Linked DNA regions of Eleftheria terrae. The main gene of each other region encodes a partner of the protein of the gene in region 2 in a complex. Links are inferred from orthologs where the notes say so. Each region holds a gene or a part of one and is shown on either strand. Other genes may lie near its edges. The genes, in order: tldD and pmbA.

Evidence for each region.
Region 1: the proteins of pmbA (region 2) and tldD are in contact, whole or in part, in a solved structure (PDB 5NJ9), measured with the Escherichia coli proteins. The link is inferred for Eleftheria terrae from one-to-one orthologs.

Annotation. Positions count from the first base shown.
Region 1 is NZ_CP106951.1:3,510,990-3,514,219, reverse strand. The notes cover bases 106-3,021. They hold tldD (metalloprotease TldD), read right to left. Parts: upstream 2,338-3,021; coding sequence 874-2,337; downstream 106-873. Other genes in these bases: N7L95_RS15550 (helical backbone metal receptor), read right to left, coding at 2,457-3,021; N7L95_RS15560 (hypothetical protein), read right to left, coding at 214-720. Also shown: more of N7L95_RS15550, read right to left, coding at 3,022-3,230. UniProt on the Escherichia coli protein: Metalloprotease involved in CcdA degradation. Suppresses the inhibitory activity of the carbon storage regulator (CsrA).
Region 2 is NZ_CP106951.1:1,415,790-1,418,918, forward strand. What follows is about bases 66-2,880. They hold pmbA (metalloprotease PmbA), read right to left. Parts: upstream 2,257-2,880; coding sequence 874-2,256; downstream 66-873. Other genes in these bases: N7L95_RS06210 (TRAP transporter substrate-binding protein), read right to left, coding at 66-694; yjgA (ribosome biogenesis factor YjgA), read left to right, coding at 2,351-2,880. In the rest of the region: more of N7L95_RS06210, read right to left, coding at 1-65; more of yjgA, read left to right, coding at 2,881-2,896; mog (molybdopterin adenylyltransferase), read left to right, coding at 2,889-3,129.

The DNA.
Region 1 (3,230 bases), 2.1 Mb from region 2 along the record:
GACGGGCGAAAAAAAACCGCCGGGGGGCCCCGGCGGTTTTCTGGATTCGGTTTGCTCGTCTTCAGTTACGCGCTTGCCTCTCCTCCGCCGGTGCGGTGCGAGAACCAAAAGTAAAAGAAGGCGTAAGCGCGAGACATGGGCGGTAATGTAGCACGCGATGTCGAAAGGCCGTCAAGCCCTTCCGTCGGGGGACTGCCGGATCTTTGCGGCAGCTCAGATCAGGATGTCCGGCTCTATCGGCGGCAATCCGGGCGATGCCGCCCCGCCAGGCGACGCCGGCCGCAGACCCCGCGTGATGGCTGCCCACCAACCGGGCTTGCGGCTCGGTGGATCCAAGGCCGGGTCGGGCTGGCGCAATACTTCGAGCTCGCCCAGCATCCGGGTCGCTACGTCGATGAAATCGCGACGGAACTCGAGGTCGTCGCTGTTGCGCTCGGTCGCCTCGATCCAGACGTCCAGCAGCCACTGCACCTCGGTGAAGGTCACCGCATAGTGCCGCAGCGTTTCGGGAATGACCTGCTGCCCACCGAGCAGCACCGAGCGCTCGGCCTCCAGCCGCTGCCGCATGTCCTGCTGCAGCTTGGCCCGCACCGGTCCGGTGGCCGTGCGCACCTGGCGCACGAACTTCATCAGGTCGGAGTTGATACGCTCCGCGCGCTCGATCACGGCCGGGTCGGGCGGGATGCGAGGCGGAAGAGGCGGCGGGGTATCGTCAGACATCGGCAATCCACGTGCCGCGATGACGCGTGGTCGCGCCAGCGTAGCCGGTCGCGCACCCGCTCGCAAGCAGGTGCGCGAGCGAGCGGCGGCCGACGTGAGAAAGCTCTCACTCCCGGCCCGGCACCGTTGGCGCCAGGCCCAAGCTCTCGCGGGTCAGGCGGTGCCGCCGACGGTGAGGCCGTCGATGCGCAGGGTCGGCTGGCCCACCCCGACCGGCACGCTCTGCCCTTCCTTGCCGCAGGTGCCCACACCCGTGTCCAACTGCAGGTCGTTGCCGATCATGCTGACCCGTGTGAGCGCATCGGGACCGTTGCCGATGATGGTGGCCCCCTTCACCGGATACTGGATGCGGCCGTTCTCGACCCAGTAGGCCTCGCTGGCCGAGAAGACGAACTTGCCACTGGTGATGTCGACCTGGCCGCCGCCGAAGTTGGTGGCGTACAGGCCCTTCTTGATGCTTGCGACGATCTCATCGCGCGTCTTGTCCCCGGCAAGCATGTAGGTGTTCGTCATGCGGGGCATCGGGATGTGGGCGTAGCTCTCGCGCCGGCCGTTACCGGTGGGCTTCACCTTCATCAGACGGGCGTTCATCGCGTCCTGGATGTAGCCGCGCAGGATGCCGTCCTCGATCAACACATTGCGCTGCGAGGCATTGCCTTCGTCGTCCACGTTCAAGGAGCCACGGCGGTCCGGCAGCGTGCCGTCATCCAGCACGGTCACGCCTTTGGCTGCCACCCGCTGGCCCATGCGGCCGGAAAAAGCGCTCGAACCCTTGCGGTTGAAGTCGCCTTCGAGACCATGGCCGACCGCCTCGTGCAGCAGCACGCCGGGCCAGCCGGGGCCGAGCACCACCGTCATCTCGCCAGCCGGGGCCGGCCGGCTCTCGAGGTTCGTCAAGGCCGCATTGACCGCATCGTCCACATAGGACTCGATCACCGAATCATGGAAATAGCCAAGGCCGAAGCGCCCCCCGCCACCGCCGGAGCCGACCTCGCGACGGCCGTTCTGTTCGGCGATCACGGTGACCGACAAGCGCACCAGCGGGCGAACATCGGCGGCCAGGGTGCCGTCGGCGCGCGCCACCATCACCACATCGTATTCGCCCATCAAGCCGGCCATGACCTGCACGATGCGCGGATCGCGGGCCCGGGCCAGTTTCTCCACGCGCTCGAGCAGGGCCACCTTCTGCGTGCTGTCCAAGGTGGCAATCGGATCCATCGGACCATACAGCGTGCGGCTGCCAGCGACCTGCGCCGGGCCCCCCACCTTGACCCGCCGGCTCTGCCCGCTCGCGGCAATGGTACGCACCGTGCGGGCGGCATCCAGCAGCGCGTCGAGCGAAATGTCGTCGGAGTAGGCAAAGGCGGTCTTCTCGCCCGCCACGGCCCGCACACCAACGCCCTGGTCGATGCCGAAGCTGCCCGATTTGACGATGCCCTCTTCCAGGCTCCAGCCCTCGCTGCGGGTGTACTGGAAGTAGAGGTCGGCATCGTCGATGCGGTGCTCGCCGATCACGCGCAGGGCCTGCGCGAGTTTGGCCTCGTCGAGGCCAAAGGGGTCCAGCAGCAGCGACTTCGCAATCGCCAGTCGTTCGAGGGTGGGTTCGCGCGAGATCATCGAATCATTGTAGGGCGCTGATCCTGGCGCGTGCACGCCGCGCCGACACCCCGCTCTGCGCAGGGGAGACAGCCGGTCGCTGCGGCAGGGCCCAGGCAGCATCCGGCCGGTATGCCCCCTCAGCCGGCTGGCTCGCGTGCCAAACGCTGGAGGTAGCGCACGCCTTCGATGGCGCGGCTGCCATACCAGCTGAGCATTTCGCCATCGACCAGTCGCACCGCGGCTCGCCGGCCTTCGGCGGCGAGCCGGGCCTTCACCTCTTCGACATGGGCGGGCCCGAAGCGATAGGGTTCGCTGCTCAACAACACCTCGTCCACGCTGCCCAGCCAGTCGTCCCGCCAATCAAAGGCCGGATAGCGGGCAGCGCCGCTCGGCCCGCCGTCCAGCGCGGGCAGCGTCTGCCAGCCGAGCAAGGCCAGCATGCGCGACACATAGGTGTCGCGCGCGACGGTCATCCAAGGCTCCCGCCAGATGCAATACAAGACATTCCGGGGCGGCAGGGGGACCACCGTGTCCAGCGCCTGCTGCAACGCAGCGCACAGGGCTTCGGCCCGAGAGCGCACCTCGGGCAGCTCACCGAAGATGTCGGCCATCTGCCGGTACAGCGCAAAATTGTCCTGCGGGCCGCAGGGATGCGTGACGATCACGTTGGGCACGAAGGCGCGCAGGGCGTCCACCGTCGGGCGCTCGTTCTCGTCGACATTGACCACCACATGGCTGGGCGCCAGGCGGCGCAACTTGGCGAGGTTGACGTCCTTGGTCCCGCCCACCTTGGGTACCGCGGCGAGGCCGTCACGAGGATGGATGCAGAAACCGGTGCGAGCCACCAGCCAGGGGATCAGGCCGAGGTCGGCCAGCAACTCGGTGACCGAGGGCACCAGGGACGCAATGCG
Region 2 (3,129 bases):
AGTGCGGCGCCACCTTGGCGAAGCCCAGCTTCTGGTCGTCGTAGGGGCCGATCCACTCGGCGGCGTCGATCGTGCCCTTCTCCAGCGCCTGGTAGATCTCACCGCCAGGGATGTTCTGCGGCACGCCGCCCAGGCGCTCGATGACCTTGCCGGCGAAGCCGCCGACACGGAACTTGAGCCCCTTCACGTCGGCCAGCCCCTTGAGCTCCTTGCGGAACCAGCCGCCCATCTGTGCCCCGGTGTTGCCGCAGGAGAAGTTGATGATGTTGAACTGCGCGTAGAACTCGCGCATCAGCGTCATGCCGTTGCCTTCCTGCATCCAGGCCGTCATCTGGCGCGAATTCAGGCCGAAGGGAATCGCCCCGCCGATGGCAAAGGTGTCGTCCTTGCCGAAGAAATAGTAGGGCGCGGTATGGGCCAGCTCGACGGTGCCGTTCTGCACGCCGTCGACCACGCCGAAGGGCGGCATCAGCTCGCCACCGGCATGCACCGAGATGTTGAACTTGCCGCCGCTCAGCTCCGCGACCTTCTTCGCAAAGACTTCGGCGCCGCCATAGATCGTGTCGAGCGCCTTCGGGAAACTGGAAGCCAGACGCCAGCGAAGATTGGCCTGGGCCTGCACGACGGCAGGGGCGGCACCCGCTGCCAGCACCCCGGCGATGCCGGTGCTGCGAATGAAGGAACGGCGCTCCATGTTCGAATCCTCGTAGTGATCACACAAGCCCGGCCGGCATACCGCCACCGGTGCCGACCCATTCTAGGAAGCGGCGCCCCCCGGCAACACGGGGAGCATTCCTGTTCGCAATACTACGTAGAGCCCCGCTTTTCTCAGCGGGCGTTCAGCCGGGCTGTGCTATCGCCGGACCACCGGCCTCAGGAGCCGGCGACCTTCATGCGGTCGATCAGCACCGAGCCGATGGTCTTGGAGCCCATCGTGTAGGCGTCGGCACCGATGGCCTGGATGCCCTGCCACATCTGCCGCAGGTTGCCGGCGATGGTGATCTCGTGCACCGGATAGGCAATGCGGCCGTTCTCGACCCAGAAACCGGCCGCGCCGCGCGAATAGTCGCCTGTCACGTAGTTGACGCCCTGCCCCATCAGCTCGATCACGAACAGGCCGCGGTCGAGCTTGCGCAGCATGGCGTCGAGGTCGTCCTGCGGCTGGGTGAGCCGGCTGGTCATGGACAGGTTCTGCGAACCGCCGGCATGCCCGGTGGTGCGCATGCCGAGCTTGCGCGCCGAGTAGCTGGACAGGAAGTAGCCTTCGACCTGCCCGCCCTTGACGACATGGCGGGCCCGGGTGACCACGCCTTCGTCGTCGAACGGCGCGCTGCCCTTGCCCTTGGGGATGTGAGGGTCCTCGGCGATGTCGACGTGCTCGGGGAACACGCGGGTGCCCAGGCTGTCGTTCAGGAAGCTCGCCTTGCGGTAGAGGGCACCGCCGCTGGTGGCCTGCACGAAGCTGCCCAGCAGGCCGACGGCCAGCGTGGACTCGAACAGCACCGGGCACTCGCAGGTGGCGATCTTGCGCGACTTCAGGCGCGACAGCGCGCGCTCGGCGGCGTAGCGGCCCACCGCTTCGGCAGCGGCCAGCTCGGCCGGGTCGCGCATCGAGGTGTACCAGGCGTCGCGCTGCATCTGGGCACCGCGCCCGGCAATGGGCGCCACCGACAGCGAATGCCGGGAGCTGGCATAGCCGCCCCGGAAGCCGCGGGTGTTGCCGGCGAAGAAATGCGATTGCTGGGCCGACACGCCGGCGCCTTCGGAATTGGTGATGCGGCGGTCGGTTTCCAGCGCGGCGGCTTCGCAGCGCCGGGCCAGCTCGGCCGCAGCTTCGGCATCGATGTCCCAGGGATAGAAGAGGTCGAGGTCGCGCTCGGCGGCCTCGCCCAGGGCCAGGTCCGCCTCGTCCGGCAGGCCGGCGGCCGGATCTTCGGCGGTGAAGCGGGCGATGTCGTAGGCCGCGCGCACCGTCTGCTCCAGTGCGGCGCGCGAGAAGTCGGACGTGCTCGCGTTGCCGCGTCGCTGGCCGAGGTAGACCGTGACGCCAAGCGACTTGTCCCGGTTGCGCTCGACATTCTCCAGCTCGCCCTTGCGGACCGAGACCGACAGGCCGACGCCCTCGGACACCTCCACCGCCGCATCGCTCGCCCCCTGCGCTTGTGCGAAGGCCAGGGCATCCTCGACCAGCTCGCGGAACTGGTCCTGGGCATAGGCAAAGCCACGGGTGGGGGAAGAAGCAGCGGTATTGGGCATGGTCGGGTTCTGGCCGGGCAGGCCTTGGATAAACGGCCGCTTTATCATACCCACCCAGTTGTTCATCGGGGCGAGTGCCCCGCCAGGCCTTTCCATGCAGCACGATTCCGAGCCCCGCGACCCCGCAGAAGACGACCTCGACACGCGGCCGAGCAAAACCCAGCGCAAGAAGGACTCGCACGAGCTGCAGGCGCTGGGCGAGGCCCTGACCCAGCTCACCGACGACCGGCTGGCGCAGCTGGAGATTTCCGACTCGCTGCGCGACGCGGTCCAGCAGTACAAGCGCACCCGGTCGCACGAAGGCCTGCGCCGGCAGATGCAGTACATCGGCAAGCTGATGCGCCATGCCGATGTCGAGCAGATCCGCGAAGCCGTGGCGGCCCAGCAGCTGGGCCGGGCGAAGGACACGCTGTCCTTGCACCGGGCCGAGCTGTGGCGCACCGAACTGGTCGCCAGCGACGACGCGGTCACCCGCTGGGCGGCCGAACACCCGGGCAGCGACATGCAGCAGTTGCGCAGCCTGGTGCGTGCGGCCCGCAAGGACGCGGCCGCCACGCCCGAGCAGCGCAACGGCCGTGCCTACCGGGAGCTGTTCCAGTTCATCAAGCCCCACCTGGCGGAGGACAACGGTGATGAGTGAGTTCGACCCGGTGCGCATCGGCGTGGTCTCGGTCAGCGACCGCGCGTCCGGCGGCGTGTACGAGGACAAGGGCATCCCGGCCCTGCGTGACTGGATCGGCCGCGCGGTGCGCAACCCGGTGCACTGGGAGGCGCGCCTGATCCCGGACGAGCAGGACACCATCAGCGCGACCCTGCGCGAACTGGTGGACCAGCAGCGCTGCGACCTGGTGCTGACCACCGGCGGCACCGGCC